DNA from 2 places in the Streptomyces sp. NPDC005962 genome. Region 2 is predicted to be linked to the other one. Evidence: riboswitches for the same ligand, from Rfam matches in the RefSeq annotation. Region 2 holds a riboswitch; the other holds the start of a gene.
The links. Region 2 has a riboswitch for S-adenosylmethionine ahead of thrC (threonine synthase). Riboswitches for the same ligand answer to the same signal wherever they lie in the genome.
Positions count from the first base shown of each region.

Region 1 (10,428 bases), on a different contig from region 2:
GAAACGGGCGTACTGCCGCAGCTGGGGTGGCAGTTCGGTGACCGTCAGACCACCGAACGCGTCCGCGACCAGCGCCACCACGCGCCGCCGCACCCCTTCCGGCAGGGGGCGGTCCAGCGCCTCGATGACGCCCTCGGCGTCAGCGGACGCCCCGGCGCCGCCCGTCCGGTCCACCACCTTCTCCTCGCTTCGCTTCTCAGGCCCTCGCGTTCGTACTCGGACGGTCGACCAGCTCGATCTGGTCGACCGCGTTGCACCAGCGACAACGCACTGACTCAATGGTCTCACTGACCACATCGCGTTCCTCGACCCGAGGCTCCCCGGCCAGGTCCAGGTGAATGAACTCGACCGCCTTCGTCGAGCGGGTCACATCGAAACGGGTGAGGTTGCCGCACAGCGTGCAGCGCCAGCGGGTCTCGGCTGTCGGCGTGGGAACGGCCATGGTGTCGGGTCCTCGCTTCTCGGCTCATCGGCGTCCTGTCACCCTACGGCCTGAGCCGCAGGGGGTGTCGGGCCCCGTACCCGCCCCCGGGCGGCGGCGAGGCGCTCTGTGCAGGTTGTGCCGGGTACGCGATGATCTGCCCATGATCGAGAAGTCGGCGGAGTCCGGCCGTCCGGTGATGACGTACGCCCTCATCGCCGTCTGCTGCCTGGTCTTCGTCCTCGGACCGGCCTCCGGGCTCGACCCCCGCTACGGCTCCGGCGGGGACCTCCTCCAGGCCCAGACCTCGTACTTCGAGCGCTGGGGAGTCGTCCCCAGCGCCCTGTGGGGCGGCACCCCGGCCGAGCCGCTGACCCCGCTGACCGCGCTCTTCGTCCACGGCAACTGGCTGCATCTGCTCGGCAACATGCTGTTCCTCTACGTCTTCGGTGCGATGACCGAGGAGCGCATGGGGCGTATGGAGTTCGCCCTCTTCTACCTCGTCACCGGCTATCTCGCGCTCCTCGGCTACGCCGCCGCCCACGCCGACTCGCCCCAGACGCTGGTCGGCGCCTCGGGGGCCATCTCCGGCGTCCTCGGCGCCTTCTTATGGCTCTTTCCGCGCGCCCGGGTGACCAGCCTGTTCCCGTTTCTCTTCTTCCTGCCGCTGCGCTTCCCCGCCTGGGCCGTACTGATCTTCTGGGTCACCCTCCAATGGCTCGCCGCCCGCCAGGCCGACGCCCGCCCCGGAGTGGCCTACCTCGCCCATCTCGTGGGCTTCACTCTGGGTTTTCTCTACGCGTGGGCCCGCTTCGGGCGGCCGGATAGAGTGGGCGGCGCAGCCCGGCCCAGCGAGGGAGAAAGCCAGCCGTGATCACTTCGATCGTGCTCATCAAGACCAGCGTGGACCGGATTCCGGAGATCGCCGAGAAGATCGCCGCGATCGAGGGCGTGAGCGAGGTCTACTCCGTCACCGGGGCGCACGATCTGATCGCCATGGTGCGGGTGGGCCAGCACGACGACCTCGCGGACATCATCCCGGGCCAGATCTCCAAGGTCCCCGGCGTGGCCTCCACCGAGACCCACATCGCGTTCCGTACGTACTCCCAGCACGACCTGGAAGCCGCGTTCGCGATCGGTCTCGACAGCTAGCCCTCCTAGCTAGGACACCGGGACGCAGCGGCCGTCCTCCGTGCGGTAGTCCCACTTCGCTCCGGACCGGACCAGCTCCTTCACCGCCCGGACGAAGCGCTCCACATGCTCGTCCGGCGTGCCCGCGCCGAAGCTGACCCGGATCGCGTTCAGGGAGCGCTCGCCCGGGGCGGCCTCGGGTGCGCCGCACTCCCCCGGCTCGTCCGGCTCGCTGTCCAGCAGGGTCCGCACCAGCGGATGCGCGCAGAACAGCCCGTCCCGTACGCCGATCCCGTACTCCGCGGACAGCGCCGCCGCGAAGTGGGAGCTGTTCCAGCCGTCCACCACGAAGGACAGCACGCCCACCCGCGGCGCGTCGTCGCCGAACAGCGACAGCAGCCGCACCTGAGGCACCTCCGCGAGCCCTTCCCGCACCTTCGCGATCAGCTGCCGCTCGCGCGCCACCAGGCCGTCGAACCCGGCCTCGGTCAGCGCCTTGCACGCCGAGGCGATCGAGTACACCCCGATCACGTTCGGCGAACCGGCCTCGTGCCGCGCCGCGGTGGTGTGCCACTCGACGTCCACCCCGCCGTCGTCCCGCCGCGCGACCTTGCGGCTCGCGCCGCCGCCCGCCAGATACGGCCGCGCCTCGCGCAGCCAGTCGGCCCGGCCCGCCAGGACGCCCGCCCCGAAGGGGGCGTAGAGCTTGTGCCCGGAGAACGCGACCCAGTCCACGTCCGCCTCCGCGATGTCCACCGGGTGGTGCGGGGCCAGCTGCGCGGCGTCCAGGACGATACGGGCGCCGTGCGCGTGCGCCGCCGCGGCCAGCTCCCGCACCGGCCACAGCTCGCCCGTCACGTTCGACGCACCCGTCACGCACACCAGCGCCGGGCCGCCGTCCCGCCCGGCGAGCGCCTTCTCCAGCGTCTCCACGGCCTGCCGCGGCGAGCGCGGCGCGCTCAGGTAGGTCACCGGGGTGTCCTCCCGCTGCTCCCACGGCAGCAGCGAGGCGTGGTGCTCGGTCTCGAACACGAACACCTCCGTGCCGGTCGGCACCGCGGCGGCGAGGAGGTTGAGCGAGTCGGTGGTCGAGCGGGTGAAGACCACCTGGTCGTCCTCCCGGCAGCCCAGGAACGCCGCGATCTCCTTGCGGCTGGTCTCGAAGAGGTCCGTCGACAGTTGCGACAGATAGCCCGCCCCGCGGTGGACGCTGCCGTAGTACGGCGCGTACGCGGCGACGTCGTCCCACACCCGCTTCAGGGCGGGCGCGCTGGCCGCGTAGTCGAGCGCGGCGTAGGTCACCTCACCGCCGGTGACCAGGGGCACGGTGACGTCGCTGCCGAGGACGGGGAGCGGGGTGTGGGTCTCGACTGCAGAAGGGCATGCGGACATGGCGAATTCTCCCGATGGGGTGCGAGCGTGCGGAAACTCGCTCAACGCACGGTGACTCGGCTCCGCGCGGAGCTGGGGGGAAAACGGGCGCTGCGGCCCTAGCGCATTCGCTGCGTCACGGAAGAACTCCCTCGACCACCAGGACCCCTGGTGTGAGGGGTCCGCGCTTGCCGCACACCTCGCTGCGTGCGGCCTGGTCATCACCCGGGGCACCCCGCCACGGACGGAGGGTTGCCGGACAGCGGGCCGGGGCCGAAGTCGCTGTCGCTCGTGACCTGGGGGGATTATGCCATGCGGACGCGCGACGCCCAGCGCGCGTCCGCATCCTGGACGATCCCCCACCCCGCCCCTTCCCGACCCCGGGGGCTCCGCCCCCGGACCCCCGCTCCTCAAACGCCGGAGGGGCTGGGTTGTACGCCCGGAGCGGCTGGAAGGTTGTGGGCAATCGTTCCGCCGGGGGGCACCTCCCAGCGGTAGCTGGGGGAGGAACGAGTGGGCACAACCCGGCCACCGGGCCGCACCCACCAACGAAACCCCGGGGGGCGCTACGCGTTGCTGGCCCGGACCCAGCGGTCCAGGGCGTCGCGGGCCGCGCCCGTGTCGATCGACTCGACGGCCCGCGAGACGCCCGTCGCGATGCGGTCGTTCAGCGAGGTGCCAACCGGCGCGGCGGCCCAGTCCAGGGCCGCCAGGGCCGCGCCCGAGTTGAGGAGGACCGCGTCGCGGACCGGCCCCATCTCGCCCGCCAGAAGGCGGCGTGCCACATCCGCGTTGTAGGAGGCGTCGGCACCGCGCAGGGCCTCCACCGGGGCCAGTTCGAAGCCGAGGTCGCGCGGGTCGAAGGGCACGTGGGTGACCGTGCCGTCCCGTACCACCCACACCTGGGAGGTCGCGGTCACCGTCAGCTCGTCCAGTCCGTCGTCGCCCCGGAAGACCAGCGCCGACGAGCCGCGCTCGGCCAGCACCCCGGCCATGATGGGCGCCATCCGGGCGTCGGCGACGCCCGTGACCTGGCAGGGGACCCGGGCCGGGTTGGTGAGCGGGCCGAGGAAGTTGAACGGGGTGGCGATGCCCAGCTCACGGCGGGCCGCGGCCACGTGCCGCAGCGCCGGGTGGAACTTCACCGCGAAGCACATGGTGATGCCCGCTTCCTCGGCGATCTCGGCCACCCGCGCCGGGCTCAGGTCCAGGTTGACGCCGAGCTTCTCCAGGACGTCGGAGGCGCCGCTCGCGGAGGACGAGGCGCGGTTGCCGTGCTTGACCACGCGCGCGCCCGCACCGGCCGCCACCAGGGCGGACATCGTCGAGATGTTGACGGTCTTGGCGCGGTCGCCGCCCGTGCCGACGATGTCGACGGTCGGGCCGGGCACCTCGATCGTCTTGGCATGCCCGTACATGGCCCGGACCAGGCCGGACAGCTCGGCGACGGTCTCGCCCTTGGCCCGCAGCGCGACCGCGAACCCGGCGATCTGGGCGTCGGTGGCCTCACCGCGCATGATGCGGTCCATGGCCCACGCGGTGTCGTCGGCGCCGAGGTCCTGGCCGCCGAGGAGGGAGCTGAGCACGTCCGGCCAGGTGCGGGCCGTCGCGGTGCTGTCGCCTCCGGCTGGGGTCACAACGTCCATGGTCCGCTCCTGATTGGCTGGATCAGCGCTCGATCAGCCCAAGCCTATCGGCGCGGACGACGATCACGTCCATGGCCAGGGCCACGACTAGGGCCATGACCAGGGGCACAGGCCAGAGACCACAAACCGGGACCACAGACCAGGGCCCCGGCCGGACACGAGGTCCGGGCCGGGGCCCTGGTCTGTGGCGTACAGGCGTCAGCGAACGTCAGCGGACGTCAGCAGAGATCAGTGGTGGCCGTGGCCGCTGGTGATCTCCTTGTACTCCTCGGAGGTCGGCTTCGGGATGAAGGCGTCCTTGCCGTAGTAGCTCTTGGACAGCCTGGCCCGCAGCTTCTGCGACGCCCCGACCTTGCGGCGGACGCCGTTCTCGTCGACCTCGGGGCCGAGCTCGTACGCCTTCGGCTGCTCGTGCTGGGTGAGCACGTGCATCTGCTCCTGCGTGAGCGGCGCGTGGACCTCGACGAACTCACCGTGCGGCAGGCGCTTGATGATGCCGGTCTCGCGACCGTGCAGCACCTTGTCCTTGTCACGCCGCTGGAGGCCCATGCAGATCCGCTTGGTGGCGATGAAGGCGAGCACCGGCCCCGCGAAGAAGCCGATCCGCACGAACCAGGTGATCGAGTTGATCGACAGGTTGAAGTGCGTGGCCCACAGGTCGTTGCCGCCGCCGACCAGCATCACGAAGTACGCGGTCAGCCAGGCGACACCGAAGGCCGTACGGGTCGGGGCGTTGCGCGGACGGTCCAGGATGTGGTGCTCGCGCTTGTCGCCGGTGATCCAGCCCTCGATGAAGGGGTAGAAGCCGATGGCGAAGAGGACCAGCGGGAAGGCCACGATCGGGATGAACACGCCCAGGACGAGCGTGTGGCCCCAGGCGTTGATCTCCCAGCCGGGCATCACACGGACCAGACCCTCGGCGAAGCCCATGTACCAGTCGGGCTGGGCGCCGGTGGAGACCTGGTCGGGCCGGTAGGGGCCGATGGTCCAGATCGGGTTGATCGTGGCGATCGCGGAGATGACCGCGATGACGCCGAAGACCAGGAAGAAGAAGCCGCCCGCCTTGGCCATGTAGACCGGCAGCAGGGGCATGCCGACGACGTTCTTGTTGGTCTTTCCGGCCCCGGGGAACTGCGTGTGCTTGTGGTAGAAGACCAGGATCAGGTGCGCCACCAGCAGGCCGAGCATGATGCCCGGCAGCAGCAGGACGTGGACCGGGTAGAGCCTCGGGATGAGGTCCATGCCCGGGAACTCGCCGCCGAACACGAACATCGAGATGTAGGTGCCGACGACCGGGATCGACAGGAACACGCCCTCGATGAACCGCAGTCCGGTGCCGGAGAGCAGGTCGTCGGGGAGCGAGTAGCCCGTGAAGCCGGTCAGCATGCCGAGGAAGAACAGCAGGAAGCCGAAGAGCCAGTTGACCTCACGCGGCTTGCGGAACGCGCCCGTGAAGAAGACGCGCATCATGTGCACGAACATCGCGCAGAGGAAGACCAGCGCGGCCCAGTGGTGGATCTGCCGGATGAGCAGACCGCCGCGCACCTCGAAGCTGATGTCGAGCGTCGAGGCGAAGGCCTCGGACATCCGGACGCCCTGCATCGGGACGTACGGGCCGTGGTAGACGACCTCTTCCATGCTGGGGTGGAAGAACAGCGTCAGATACACACCCGTGAGGATGATGATGATGAAGCTGTAGAGCGCGACCTCGCCCAGCATGAAGGACCAGTGGTCCGGGAAGATCTTGCGCATGTTGGCCCGGGCGAGGCTGTAGATGCCCAGCCGGCCGTCGGCCCAGTCGGCGACGCGCTCGCCCGCGGGCGCTTTGCCGCGCGGCTGCGCGTCGGTGTCTGTTGCAGTACTCATCCGCGCTCCCAGTAAGCAGGACCGACGGGCTCCGAGAAGTCGCCCATGGCTTCGAGGTACCCCTGGTCGTTGGCCTTGATCCGCAGCTGGGGCAGTGCGTGACCGGCCGGACCGAAGATCACTCGGCCACCGTCGGCGAGGTCGAACGTCGACTGGTGGCACGGGCACAGGACGTGGTGGGTCTGCTGCTCGTACAGGTTGATCGGGCAGCCGACGTGGGTGCAGATCTTCGAGAAGGCGACGATGCCGTCGTGCGACCAGTCCAGCTCGCGCTTGTCCTTGATGTTGTCCGGCTGGAGCCGGACGAGCATCAGGGCGGCCTTGGCGATCTCGGTCTGGAAGTCGTGGTCCTCCTCGGTCATGCCCTCGGGCATGGCGAAGGTCAGGGACCCCACGGAGATGTCCTCGGGCCGCAGCGGCTGCATGGTGTTGTAGTTCATGAGCCGCTTGCCCTTGGCCCAGGTGGTGTGCCGGAGCTTGGTGCCCGGCAGCGGGCCGAGGTCGCGCAGCAGCACGACACCGGAGAGCGGGACCAGGGCGAGCGCGCCGAAGAGGGTGTTGCGGGCGAGCTTGCGGCGGCCGAAGCCGGACTCCTGGGCGCCGGTCCGGAAGTCCTCCAGGACCTTGGCCTTGACCTCGGGGCTGGCCTCGATGGCGTGCCGCTCGTCGGCGACCTCCACGTCGGACATCAGAGTGCGGGCCCAGTGGACCGCACCGGCGCCGATGGCGAACAGCGCGATGCCCAGGGTGACGCCCAGCGCGAAGTTCAGCGCGCTGATGTGACCGATCGGGAAGACGTAGATGTACTTGTCGACCGGCAGCGCCACATAGGAGGCGATGAAGGCGATCGTCGCCAGCATCGAGACCGTGAAGAGCAGGGCGACGGTGCGCTCGGACCGCTGGGCGGCCCGCTCGTCGATGTCCTGCTGACGGTGCTCGTGCTCGGGCAGCCCCGGGTCGGCGAACGGGTCTTCGGCGACTGCGGTCGCACCGCCCTGGGCCCGCTCCTCGGGCAGCTTCTCTTCTGCTTGTGAAATCTCGTGGCTACTCATGACTTCTTGGCCTTTGCGGTCCGGGCGGCGACCCAGATGGTGAGGACGATCAGCGCGCCCATGCCGAAGACCCAGGCGAAGAGGCCCTCACTGACCGGGCCGAGCCCGCCGAGCTCAAGGCCACCGGGGGTCTTGGACTTGTCGCTGTTGACCGTGTCGAGGTACGCGATGACGTCCTGCTTGTTCTTCTCCGGCATCGTGGTGTCGGGGAAGGAGGGCATGTTCTGCGGGCCGGTCTGCATGGCCTCGTACAGATGCTTCTTGCTCACACCCTCGAGCGACGGCGCGTACTTGCCGTTGGTGAGGGCACCGCCCTTGCCGGCGAAGTTGTGGCACTGCGCGCAGTTCGTACGGAAGAGCTCTCCGCCCTTCGCGACATCCGCGCCATCGGTGCTGTACTGGCCCTTGGTGGGCGTCACCGGCCCGGCGCCGAGCGAGGAGATGTACGCGGCCAGCTGCTCGGTCTCGGCGTCCGAGTAGATCTTCTTCTTCTTCGGCACCTGGGCGCCCGGCTGCTGGGCGGGCATCCGGCCGGAGCCGACCTGGAAGTCGACGGCGGCCGAGCCGACGCCTACCAGGCTCGGGCCGTCGGAGGTCCCCTGACCGCCCGTACCGTGGCAGCTGGCGCAGCCGACGGAATAGAGCTTCTTGCCCTCCTCGATGGCGAGGGACTGGGCGGAGCTGTCATCGGCCTTCGCCTCGCTCGGCGAGAACGCGGCGTACAGCCCCCCAGTGACCGCCAGCGCGAAGAGTAGGACGACGAGCGCAGCCAGCGGATGGCGCCGTCGTGCGGAGAGCTTTTTCACGGATTACCCCGGTGTCAGGATCTTCTGCGTCGATGCTTTAAGGACGTGGTTCCGGTCGCGGAGACCGGCTTACTTGATCAGGTAGATCGTGGCGAAGAGGCCGATCCAGACGACATCCACGAAGTGCCAGTAGTAGGACACGACGATGGCCGCCGTCGCCTGCTGGTGGGTGAACCTCTTGGCCGCGTACGTCCTCCCCAGGACCAGCAGGAAGGCGATGAGTCCGCCCGTCACATGCAGTCCGTGGAAACCGGTGGTCAGGTAGAACACCGAGCCGTACGGGTCGGAGGAGAGCGAGAGCCCGTCCTTCTTGACCAGTTCGGTGTACTCGAAGATCTGACCGCCGATGAAGATCGCGCCCATGATGAAGGTGATCACGAACCAGGAGCGCAACTTCCTCACGTCGCCACGCTCGGCAGCAAAGACACCGAGCTGGCAGGTGAGGGAGGAGAGCACCAGGATCGTGGTGTTCGTCGCCGAGAACGGGAGGTTCAGCGCGGACGCCATTTCCTTCCAGTGCTCGGCTCCGGTCACCGATCGCAGGGTGAAGTACATCGCGAAGAGGGCCGCGAAGAACATCAGCTCGGAACTCAACCAGATGATGGTTCCGACGCTGGTGAGGTTCGGTCGGTTGACCGACGGGTGCGCGTGCCCGGTATCTGTTGCTGTTGCTGTCGCCACGACCGACATTATGTCGGTCGCTTATCCGGCCCTCACTCCCGGGGGTGCCGTTCGGAGTGTCCGGGGCGGCGTCAAGGGCATCGATGCTGCTCGTCGCGGCTCTTCCGGGTGGTCCCTCGAAGGAGGGAGAGATCGGTTCGCCCCCTCCACCGGAAGGCTGTACGGGAGTAACATCCGCCACAGAAGCCCGGTAGTCCCCTTGGCTGATGCGGAGGAAACGATGCGGCCGACCGCCACGGTGCTGGTCTACAGCGACGACGCGAACACCCGCGAACAGGTGCGGCTCGCGACCGGTCGCCGGCCCGCCGCCGATGTGCCTCCGGTGGAGTTCATGGAGTGCGCGACCCTGCCCGCCGTCCTGGCGGCGCTGGAGGCCGGCGGGATCGACCTGTGCGTCCTGGACGGGGAGGCGGTTCCCGCGGGCGGGATGGGCGTCTGCCGGCAGATCAAGGACGAGATCTTCCAGTGCCCGCCGGTGGTGCTGCTCATCGGCCGCCCGCAGGACGCCTGGCTGGCCACCTGGAGCCGCGCGGAGGCCGCGGTGACGCATCCGGTGGACCCGGTGGCCCTGACGGACGCGCTGGCCGGACTGCTCCGCGAGCGGCTCGCGGTGGACGCCTGACCGCACGCGCACGCGGTGCGGTCTCACGCGGTCACGCCATGGGGCGGAGCCGGGCCGAGTCGGCCGGAGTGCTGCCGTCCCGCTGACCGGCGGCGAGGGCGCTGCCCTGTCGCCAGTCGGTCCACGCCATGTTCCAGTCGCCGTAGCCGTTGTCGAACGTCGCCATGTCGGCGCCGTTGCTGTTGACGACCTTGACGATGTCGCCGAGGTGCACGGTGTCGAAGAACCACCGGGCGTTCTCGGTGGACATGCCGGTGCAGCCGTGGCTGACGTTGGCGTATCCCTGTGAGCCGGTCGACCAGGGTGCGGCGTGGACGTATTCACCGCTCTTGGTGACCCGGGCCGCCCAGTAGACCATCAGATCGTAGGAACCGGCGCCGAGGCCGATGCTGGCGCCCGTCATCCGCACCGCCGACTCCTTGGCCAGGATCACCTTGGTGCCGTTACGGGTGTCGAAGCCGGGCATACCGGTGGTGATCGGGATGGTCCGGATCACCTCCCCGTTCCGCCGGACCGTCATCTGGTGGGTGCCGGAGTCGGTCAGGGCCTCGAGCCGGTCGCCGGTGGTGATCCGCAGCGGCTTGGCCTGGCCGCCGTAGAGCCCGCTGCCGATCCTGATGCCCTTGAGGTTGGAGCGCACGTTGACGGTGGCGTGAGCGGGCCAGTACTCGGCCGGGCGGTAGTGCAGCGTCTTGCTGTTCACCCAGTGCCAGACGCCGTCCACCGCGGGCTGTGCGTCGACCTTCAGGCCCCGCTCGACCACGGACCGGGCCGAGGGGTCCTTCACCGGGCGGCTCAGCTTGGCGGTGATCGGCTGACCCACGCCGTACTC
Region 1 covers NZ_JBEXVE010000006.1:285,365-295,792, reverse strand. Annotated here, with positions in the region: gene ABZ370_RS13380 (NYN domain-containing protein) at 1-174, opposite strand, end outside; gene ABZ370_RS13375 (hypothetical protein) at 197-442, opposite strand; gene ABZ370_RS13370 (rhomboid family intramembrane serine protease) at 585-1,295, shown strand; gene ABZ370_RS13365 (Lrp/AsnC ligand binding domain-containing protein) at 1,292-1,573, shown strand; gene ABZ370_RS13360 (aminotransferase class V-fold PLP-dependent enzyme) at 1,583-2,944, opposite strand; SAM riboswitch class IV at 3,103-3,220, opposite strand; gene trpD (anthranilate phosphoribosyltransferase) at 3,490-4,569, opposite strand; gene ABZ370_RS13350 (cytochrome bc complex cytochrome b subunit) at 4,798-6,435, opposite strand; gene ABZ370_RS13345 (Rieske 2Fe-2S domain-containing protein) at 6,432-7,487, opposite strand; gene ABZ370_RS13340 (c-type cytochrome) at 7,484-8,293, opposite strand; gene ABZ370_RS13335 (heme-copper oxidase subunit III) at 8,363-8,983, opposite strand; gene ABZ370_RS13330 (hypothetical protein) at 9,195-9,596, shown strand; gene ABZ370_RS13325 (Ig-like domain-containing protein) at 9,628-10,428, opposite strand, start outside.
Region 1: linked by a shared signal. The riboswitch ahead of ABZ370_RS13360 (aminotransferase class V-fold PLP-dependent enzyme) and the one ahead of thrC (threonine synthase) in region 2 are both predicted to bind S-adenosylmethionine.

Region 2 (10,428 bases):
CCGGACGGCAGCGCCACCCGGGCGCCTGTGAGAACCGTTCGCTGGATCATCAGCCGGATACCTCCGTGGACTGCGCGGGCTGCGCGTGGGGTGGTGAGGGGGACGTGGGCGACTGCGCGGGCTGTTCGGCCTGTGCGGCGGGCTGTGCGGCGTGCGCGGCTTGCTCGGTCTGCCCGGCGTGCTCGGCCTGTGCGGCGTGCTCTCCCTGCTCCGCCTGCTCGGCGACGAGGTCCCAGGCGAGCAGGCTCGCGCCCAGGCATCCGGCGGTGTCCCCGAGGGCGGCGGGGACGATGCGGGGGAGCTTCTGGAACGTGATCCGCTCCTCGACCGCCGCGCGCAGCGGGGTGAACAGCGTCTCCCCGGCCTCGGCGAGCCCGCCGCCGATGATCAGCAGCTCGGGGTCCAGCAGGGTGAGGGCGGTCACCAGACCGTCGGCGAGCGCGCCGGTCGTCTCCCGCCACACCGCCACGGCCCGCGGGTCGCCGGACTCGACGGCCTTGGCGCAGTCGGCCGCGTCGGCGCCGGGTCCGCCCCCGGCCGCCGCCCAGGCGCGGCCTACGGCGGCAGCCGAGGCCAGCGTCTCCAGGCAGCCGGACTGGCCGCAGCCGCACCGGGCGCCGCCGGGCCGTACGACGATGTGGCCGACCTCGCCGGAGGAGCCGTTGGCCCCGGGTTCGAGACGGCCCTCGATGCCGATGGCGCCCGCGATCCCGGTGCCCACCGACACGAACAGGAACCGGTCGGCGCCCCGGCCCGCCCCCAGCCGCCCCTCGGCCAGCCCGCCCGTGCGGACGTCGTGCCCGAGGGCGACCGGGACGCCGCCCAGCCGCTCGGACAGCAGCGCGCGCAGCGGTACGTCGCGCCAGCCGAGGTTGGCGGCGAAGACGGCGACGCCGCGCTCCTGGTCCAGTACGCCGGGCACACCGACCCCGGCGGCCGCGGCCGGTTCGCCGAACCGCCGCTCGCCGAGGGCGCGCAGCTCGGCGGCGAAGTCGAGGATCGCGCCGACGACGGCATCGGGGCCGTGCTCCCGCCCGGTGGGCCGCCTGGCCTCGTGGAGGAGTGTGCGGTCCGCCCCGACCAGGGCGGCCTTCATGCCGGTGCCGCCCACATCGAGGGCGATGACGTGTCTCACGGGGGACAGTCTCCCGCGATCCCCCTCAAGAGGTCTAGTCCACTCGCCGGGCGGGTCCCCTGTACGAGTAAGCGAGTTGTGATGACGTGACGCATCCCACGTAGGGGTATGCGATACGTCTGACCTGGCAAGAAGAGGCCCGATACCGAAGCGATACGCCCACGGTGTAGACCTTGTGGAGGTTTACAAGGCAAACTCGCTCGACCTTCGCGAGAGGCATCGCGGAGGATGAATCAAGCCATAGGGTGGGAAATCGCAGTGCAGCGGCGACGGTTCTTGAGTCTGACGACGGCTGGGGCCGCGACGGCGGTGGCGATGCCCACCCTGTCGGCGTGCGGAAGCGATAGCTCCGGATCGGACGGGAACGTCCTGAAGGTGGTCGCGGCGGATTACGGCGACAGCGCCGAGAACACCTCCCAGAAGTACTGGGACAAGCTGGCCCGGGCCTTCGAGGCCAAGGACGGCGGTACCAAGGTCGACGTCAAGGTCTACAGCTGGACCGAAGTCGACAAGAAGGTCGCCGAGATGGTCAAGGACGGCGACAGCCCGGACATCGCGCAGATCGGCGCGTACGCCGACTACGCCGCCGCGGGCAAGCTCTACCGCGCCGACCAGATGCTCTCCATCCCCACCCAGGCCGCGTTCATCACCTCGATCGCCCAGGCGGGCGAGGTCAGCCGGGTGCTGTACGGGCTGCCCTTCGTCTCCAGCGCACGGCTGCTCTTCTACAACAAGAAGCTGTTCGACGAGGCGGGCATATCCGCCGCGCCCAAGAGCTGGGCGGAGCTGAAGGACGCCGCGCGCAAGCTCAAGTCGGCCGGGGTGAAGATGCCCTACGGGCTTCCGCTCGGCCCCGAGGAGACGCAGGCCGAGACCCTGATGTGGATGCTCGGCGGCGGGGGCGGCTACACCGACACCAACGGCAGCTACACCATCGACTCCACCGCCAACATCGAGACGTTCGAATGGCTGCGGGACGAGCTGGTCGGCGAGGGCCTCACCGGCCCGCGCTCCCCGGCCCGCACCAACCGCCAGGACGTCTTCAACGCCTTCACCCGGGGCGAGGTCGGCATGCTCAACGGCCACCCCACCCTGATGCGGCAGGCGTCCGGCCATGACATCGAGTACGCCACCGCCCCGCTGCCCGGCCGCGACGGCAAGTCGTCCTCGACGATGGGCGTCGCCGACTGGCTCATGGCCTTCAATGCGAACGGGAGACGGAAGCAGATCGGCGACTTCCTCGACTTCGTCTACCAGGACAAGAATGTGCTCGACTTCGCCGACCAGTACGATCTGCTGCCGGTCACCACGTCCGTCTCCGCGACGATGCGGCGGGAGAAGGAGCACAAGAAGCTGTGGCGCTTCCTCGATCAGATGGACAGGGCCCAGTTCTACCCGGCGGACAAGACCTCCTGGCCGACCATCAGCAAGATGGTCAAGGAGAAGATCGGCTCGACGGTGACCAGCGGCGGGGACCCGGCGAGCGTCCTCGGCGAGATCCAGCGCACGGCGGACGCCATGGAGACGGCCAACTCGTGACCACCGAACCACTCTCCGAGCAGGACCTGGCCGTGCTCGCCGTGGAGCGCGGCGGCTGGCCGGGCCCGGGCGCCAAGGAGCGGGCCATACGGGAGCGGCTCGGCATCACCCCGACCCGCTACTACCAGCTGCTCAACGCCCTGCTGGACGACCCCCGCGCGCTGGAGCACGACCCGGTGACCGTCAACCGCCTCCGCCGCCTACGGGACGAACGCCGCGAACGCCGCTGAGTTCCCGGGTTCGTTCCCGGGTGGCCGACGCTGGTCGTCGGTACGGGTGGTGGCGGACGGGTGCGGGTAGGGTCGCCGCATGGGCAGCCACCCCCTTCCCGTACCCGTCACCGCCGCCGGACGTCAGGGCCTCGCCGCCCTCCTGGAACGGCCCGACCGGGCCGTCGTCGGGGTCGACTTCGACGGCACCCTCGCCGACATCGTCCCCGACCCCGACCAGGCCCGCGCCCACCCCGGCGCCGTCCCGGCCCTCTCCGCCCTGGGCCCCCGGCTGCGCTCCCTCGCGGTGATCACCGGCCGCCCGGCCGAAGTCGCCGTCCGCTACGGCGGCTTCGGGGGCGGCGGGGCCCCGGCCAACCTCGTCGTCCTCGGCCTCTACGGCGCCGAGCGCTGGGACGCGTCCAGCCGCGCGGTCCAGGCCCCCGAACCGCACCCCGGCATCGCCGCCGTCCGCTCCGAACTGCCGGGCGTCCTGGCGGCGAACGGCGCGTGGCACGGCACCTGGACCGAGGACAAGGGCCGCGCCGTCGCCGTCCACACCCGCCGCACCGAGGACCCCCAGGCCGCCTTCGACCAGCTCCGCGCCCCGCTGAACGCGCTGGCCGAGCGCCACGGCCTGATCGTCGAACCGGGCCGGCTGGTCCTGGAACTGCGCCCGCCGGGCATGGACAAGGGCGTCGCGCTGCTGGAGTACGTCCGCGAGACGTCCGCGGGCGCGGTGCTCTATGCGGGCGACGACCTCGGCGACCTGGCCGCGTTCGCGGCGGTGGAGCGGTTGCGGAAGGAAGGGGTGCCGGGCGTGCTGGTGTGCAGCGGCAGCACGGAGGTCACGGCACTGGCGGAGCGCGCGGACCTGGTGGTGGACGGCCCGGCGGGGGTGGTGGCCCTGCTGAAGTCACTGGCCGAGGCAATGCCCTGAGCTTTCCCCACCCCGCCCCTTCCCGTAACCAGGGGGCAGGCCCCTGCACCCCCACCCGCCCTGCCGTCGGCGGGGTGACGCCGCTCGGCGACGAGGCGCGGGACCCGCGAGCTGTGTCGGGGCTGGCGGCGCTGGGCGTGGCGGGGCGCTGAGTGTCCCCGACCCCGCCCCTTCCCGTAACCAGGGGGCAGGCCCCCTGGACCCCCGTCGCTGGTGGGCGCGACGCCCCCGCGCGTGAGCGCCGGGCTGGTGCCCCGGCGTCGGGAAGGCGCGGGCGAAGCCCGGCGGGCGGCGCCCGGGATGGACTGGGGTGGAGCCGGGGAACGGTGCCCCGGCGGTTTGCCCTGGCGGCGCTCTGCTTGTCGGCGACGGTTCAGGGTGAGGTCCGCTGGGTGGCGTTCGGGGCGGAGCCCGCGCACTGTGCCCGGGTCTGGGCGGAGCCCGGTGGTGGTTGGCGGTGTGCTCGCACGGGGTCCGGGGCGGAGCCCGGGGAATCGGGGTGCCGGGGTCCGGGGCGGGCCCCGGTTTCGGGGAGGGGCGGGGTGGGGCCCTAGGCCTGTTGCTCCAGGGCTCGCAGCTGGGTGAGGAACCAGTCTCGGGGTGGGAGGGCTGTGGCTGCCGCTGCCAGGCGCTTTGTGCGGTCCGTGCGGTCGGCGTCCGGGGTTCGCAGGGCCTCGTCGAGGGCGCGGGCGGTGCCCTCGATGTCGTACGGGTTCACCACCACCGCGTCCGCGCCCAGCTCCTCGTACGCCCCCGCCTCCCGGGACAGCACCAGCACGCAGCCCCGCTCGGAGACGACCGGGATCTCCTTGGCGACCAGGTTCATCCCGTCCCGGATGGGGTTGACGAGGGCGACGTCGGCCAGCCGGTACGCGGCCAGCGAGCGCGCGAAGTCGTCCTTCACATGGAGCGCGACCGGCTGCCAGCCCTCCGTGCCGTACTCCGCGTTGATCTCCTCGGCGAGCACCCGCACCCGCTCGGTGTAGTCGCGGTAGACGGCGAGGTCCTGGCGCGACGGGTAGGCGAAGGCCACGTGGACGACGCGCTCGCGCCACTCGGGGCGGGTCTGCAGCAGACGGCGGTACGCCAGCAGCCCGCGCACGATGTTCTTGGACAGCTCGGTGCGATCCACCCGGACGATCGTCTTCCGGCCGGGGCCGATCTGCTCGCGCAGCGCCGCCAGCCGCTCGTCCACGTCGGCCGCCCGCGACCGCTCCCGCAGGAAGTCGGCGTCGGCGCCGAGGCCGTGGACCCCGAGCCGGGTCTCCCGGCCCTCGAAGCGCACGGCGGCCGCGGCGCCGTCCGGCCCCCGGACGACCTCCGCGCCCAGCACCGCCGCGCAGCAGTCGGCGAACGCGGCGGCCCAGCGCCCGGTGAGGAAGGCGGCGCGGTCGCCGCCGAGGATGCCGCGCAGTACGCCCGCGGCGACGTCGTCCGGCAGCAGCCGGTAGTAGTCCGGGGGCGCCCAGGGGGTGTGCGAGAAGTGGCCGATCCGCAGGTCGGGGCGGCGGGCCCGGAGCAGCCCGGGGACCAGCGCCAGGTGGTAGTCCTGCACCAGCACGACCGCACCCTCGGCCGCCTCCTGGGCGAGCGCGTCGGCGAAGGCCGCGTTGTACGTCTCGTACGCCGCCCACTGGGCGCGGAACTCCGCGTCGAAGACCGGCTCGACCGGGGTCTGGTAGAGCAGGTGGTGGACGAACCACAGCACCGAGTTCGCGACGCCGTTGTACGCCGCGGCGAAGACATCCGGCGCGATGTCCAGCATCCGCACCTGCTGGCCGCCGGTGTGGGCGGTGGGCAGGTGGCCGGTCCCGTCCTGCGGGGATGTCCGGTGTGGCGGTACCTGCTGGCCGCCGGTGTCGGCGGTGGGCAGGTGGCCGGTCCCGGCGCGCCGCGCCGCCTCGCGGTCGCCGTCGCCGAGCGCGGCGCACACCCAGACCGCTCCCGCGTCGGGCCCGATCGCGCTCAGCCCGGAGACCAGCCCGCCGCCCCCGCGATTGGGGGTGAGCGAACCGTCCTCGCCCAGCGCGTACGAGACCGGGCCGCGGTTGGACGCGACGAGGATCGGTGCGCTGCGCTCAACGGCCATGTCGCGAGCCTAGCCATCGGGCACCGCGCGCAAACGTACGTACGGTTTCTTATGCCCGCGAGGGTTACGTGAGGGCTACGCCGCGCGCCGCTCCGCGTACTCCGGGATCTCGATCATCGGCGGCCGCTCCTCCGTGTCCACCTCCCAGGTCCGCGGCTCGAAGCCGTTCTCGCCGCGCTCGAACTGGGTCAGCCGCGGCCGCACCAGATGGCCGCGGGCCAGCCGCAGCTGGGCGGTGCGGTAGATCGCCGCGGCCATCCGGCCGAGCGCCTTGCCGTCCTGGTGCCGGTGCTTGCGTACGCCGATGTCGACCTGGGCGAGGGCGTCGAGCCCGACCGTGTGCAGCGAGTCGACGAGCAGGCCCAGCTCGACCCCGTACCCGACGGGGAACGGCAGCCGCTCCAGCAGCGAGCGCCGGGCCGCGTACTCGCCGCCCAGCGGCTGGACGAACCCGGCCAGCTGCGGCCAGTGCAGGTTGAGCAGCGGCCGGGCGACCAGCTCGGTGACGCGTCCGCCCTGGCCCGCGGTGTCCCGCAGCGGCCGGTCGTACATGCCCTTGACCAGCTGCACCCCGGGCTCGGTGAGCAGCGGCCCGATGATCCCGGAGACGAAGCGCGCGTCGAATTCGCGCAGGTCGGCGTCGATGAAGCAGACGATGTCGCCGCTGGTCGGCAGCAGCGACCGCCACAGCACCTCGCCCTTGCCGGGCAGCGCGGGCAGCCGGGGCAGCAGCGCGTCGCGGTGCACCACCCTCGCCCCGGCGGCCGCGGCGACCTCGGCGGTGCGGTCCGTGGAACCGGAATCCAGCACCACCAGCTCGTCGACGAGCGGCACGGCCTCGGTCATCAGATCGCGGCGGATCGCGGCGGCGATCTCGCCGACGGTCGCCTCCTCGTTCAGCGCGGGCAGCACCACACTGACGCTCGCCGCCGTGTCGCGCTTCGCGGCCAGCAGGCGGTCCAGCGGACGGTCGTCGGCCGACCAGGAGCGGCGCTCCAGCCAGCGCTCCACCTCATCCAGCACCTGTTTTGTCTCCCTGCTGTGATCGCTCGGAGTGATCGTTGTGATCCATCTCGCGGTTCGGACGGCTGGCTCAACCCTCCGGGCCGTCGGTTACAGTCTTGAACAGCGCACATGACCTTCGTATGTCGGGGGCACCGTGCGGACAAACGCCCCGGGTCCGGCCCGGCGGCCATACCGCTCATCCAGAGGGGCAGAGGGAACGGCCCGTTGAAGCCCCGGCAACCATCCAGCCGGTCTCGCGTTCTGTAGCGAGGCTCCCGGCTCGGGAAGGTGCCAATTCCGTCTCGTGGCGAAATGCGTCCCGAGGAAGATGAGGAGAAAGGGCCTCGCCTCCATGGCTGTGCAATCCGTCGAAAGCTCAACCACTTCCGCTGCCTCCGCTTTCGGCCCCGCCGTCGCCCTGTCCTGCCGCGAGTGCGGTGAGCGCTTCGATCTCGGCCCGATCTTCGCGTGCGAGTCGTGTTTCGGGCCGCTGGAGGTGGCGTACGAGCTGCCCGGCGGCGACCCGGAGGGGCTGCGGAAGCAGATCGAGGCCGGTCCCGACAACATCTGGCGCTACGCGCCGCTGCTGCCCGTCCCCGCCGACGTGGCCACCTTCCCCAGTCTGAGCCCGGGCTTCACCCAGCTCGTCAAGGCCGACCGGCTCGCCCGTGAGCTGGGCATCACCGGTGAGCTGCACGTCAAGGACGACTCCGGCAACCCGACCCACTCCTTCAAGGACCGGGTCGTCGCCATCGCCGTCCAGGTGGCCCGCACGTTCGGCTTCACCACCCTCTCCTGCTCCTCCACCGGCAACCTGGCCGGCGCGGTGGGAGCCGCGGCCGCCCGTTCCGGCTTCCGCTCGTGCGTGTTCATCCCGCACGACCTGGAGGCGGGCAAGGTCGTCATGGCCGCCGTCTACGGCGGTGAGCTGGTCGGCATCGAGGGCACGTACGACGACGTCAACCGCTTCTGCAGCGAGCTGATCGGCGACCCCGTGGGCGAGGGCTGGGGCTTCGTCAACGTCAACCTGCGGCCGTACTACGGCGAGGGTTCCAAGACCCTGGCGTACGAGATCTGCGAGCAGCTCGGCTGGCGGCTGCCGGACCAGATCGTCATCCCGATCGCCTCCGGCTCCCAGCTCACCAAGATCGACAAGGGGCTCAAGGAGCTGATCAAGCTCGGTCTGGTCGAGGACAAGCCCTACAAGATCTTCGGCGCCCAGGCCGAGGGCTGCTCCCCGGTCTCCACCGCCTTCAAGGCGGGCCACGACGTGGTGCGCCCGCAGAAGCCGAAGACCATCGCCAAGTCGCTGGCCATCGGCAACCCGGCGGACGGCCCGTACGTCCTCGACATCGCGCGCCGCACCGGCGGCGCGGTGGAGGACGTCACCGACGAGCAGGTGGTCGACGCGATCAAGCTGCTCGCCCGCACCGAGGGGATCTTCGCGGAGACCGCGGGCGGCGTGACCGTCGGCGTGACCAAGAAGCTCATCGAGGACGGACTGCTCGACCCGTCCCTGACGACCGTCGTCCTCAACACCGGCGACGGCCTCAAGACCCTCGACGCGGTGGCCCCCACCACGGGCCCCTCCGCCATCATCCGCCCCACCCTTGACTCGTTCCGAGAGGCAGGCCTCGCATGAGCGTCAACGTCCGAATCCCGACCATCCTGCGTACCTACACCGGCGGCCAGGCCGAGGTCAGTGCCGAGGGCGCGACCCTCGCCGAGGTTCTGGCGGACCTGGAGAAGAACCACACGGGCATCGCGGCCCGCGTCCTGGACGACACCGGCAAGCTGCGCCGCTTCGTGAACGTCTACGTCAACGACGACGACGTGCGGTTCTCCGAGGGCCTGGGCACGGCCACGCCGGACGGCGCCGGGGTGTCGATCATCCCCGCGGTCGCGGGTGGCTGACCCTGCCGTTGCGCGTGGCTGACCCCGCCGTCGCGGCTGGTTGCTGACGCCCCATCACCCCGCTCACCTGAGGAAATCGCCCCGTCCGGGAACAAGCGGACGGGGCGATTCCGTGTGTGGAATCGCGATAGAGTTGGCCCCGCTTCCCCAACGGGCCCGAGTTCACTCCTCCGCCCCGGCACCGGAACCGCATATGAGAACTCGTCAACTTGTGCGCAAAGTGTGTGCGCGATTTGTCGGGTTGGTACCCTCTGCCCCGCCGGACTTGCCCGAAATTCACGGTACTTCTCCACTTTTTACCGATCGGCCGTGCCCAGAATTCTCGTCCAATTGACCTGTTGCAGAGGGCGTTGGGACGGATACATTCAGCGGCGGTCGACGCGTTCCGGCGCACACCTCCCTCGACTCGGGGGGTGAGGTCTGACCCGGGTCCGCGGAGTGCGGTCCTGCGCAAGGGCCAGCAATAGGGGAGTTAGGAATGGCTCAGGGCACCGTCAAGTGGTTCAACGCGGAGAAGGGGTACGGCTTCATCGCGGTCGACGGTGGTGCGGATGTGTTCGTCCACTACAGTGCGATCCAGATGGACGGTTACCGCACCCTCGAGGAAGGCCAGCGGGTCGAGTTCGAGATCTCGCAGGGCCAGAAGGGCCCGCAGGCGGACATGGTCCGCGTGGCCGTAGGCTGACGCGCCGAACGCGAGGCAGCTGACTGAAACGCCGGAGGGCCCGTACCCCGTGAGGGGGCGGGCCCTCTGGCATGTCCCGGGGCCGCCGAGCCTCTTCCGGGGCCCCTCCGCCGCTCCTCCTCCGCCTCCCCGCCGCCTCTCTTGACGCCCGTCGGGCGCTTGCACTCTCATGGGGCGAGTGCTAATTATTGCGTTAGCACTCTGAAGGTGAGAGTGACAGAAGGATCGGGTCGGTGAGGCAAGCCGACGCCGCGCGGGGCAAGGAACCGCACGGTAGGCAGGCCGTCCGTCGCGGGCGCCAGGCGCGGTCCGGAGCAATCCACCCCGTCTTGGGAGGACCACTTCACATGGCCAAGATCATCGCGTTCGACGAGGAGGCGCGGCGCGGCCTCGAGCGCGGGATGAACCAGCTCGCCGACGCCGTCAAGGTCACCCTCGGCCCCAAGGGCCGTAACGTCGTCCTCGAGAAGAAGTGGGGCGCCCCCACGATCACCAACGATGGTGTTTCCATCGCCAAGGAGATCGAACTCGAGGACCCGTACGAGAAGATCGGCGCCGAGCTGGTCAAGGAGGTCGCGAAGAAGACGGACGACGTCGCCGGTGACGGCACGACGACCGCGACCGTCCTCGCCCAGGCGCTGGTCAAGGAGGGCCTGCGGAACGTTGCCGCGGGCGCCAACCCGATGGCCCTCAAGCGCGGCATCGAGAAGGCCGTCGAGGCCGTCTCCGCCCAGCTCCTTGAGCAGGCCAAGGATGTGGAGACCAAGGAGCAGATCGCCTCCACCGCCTCCATCTCCGCCGCCGACAGCCAGATCGGCGAGCTCATCGCCGAGGCGATGGACAAGGTCGGCAAGGAAGGCGTCATCACCGTCGAGGAGTCGCAGACCTTCGGGCTCGAGCTTGAGCTCACCG
Region 2 covers NZ_JBEXVE010000001.1:379,985-390,412, forward strand. Annotated here, with positions in the region: gene nagA (N-acetylglucosamine-6-phosphate deacetylase) at 1-50, opposite strand, end outside; partial or broken gene ABZ370_RS01855 (ROK family protein) at 221-1,135, opposite strand; gene ABZ370_RS01860 (extracellular solute-binding protein) at 1,394-2,674, shown strand; gene ABZ370_RS01865 (DUF3263 domain-containing protein) at 2,671-2,904, shown strand; gene otsB (trehalose-phosphatase) at 2,984-3,823, shown strand; gene ABZ370_RS01875 (trehalose-6-phosphate synthase) at 4,374-5,912, opposite strand; gene ABZ370_RS01880 (glucosyl-3-phosphoglycerate synthase) at 5,988-6,935, opposite strand; SAM riboswitch class I at 7,111-7,252, shown strand; gene thrC (threonine synthase) at 7,270-8,559, shown strand; gene ABZ370_RS01890 (MoaD/ThiS family protein) at 8,556-8,831, shown strand; gene ABZ370_RS01895 (cold-shock protein) at 9,310-9,516, shown strand; gene groL (chaperonin GroEL) at 9,864-10,428, shown strand, end outside.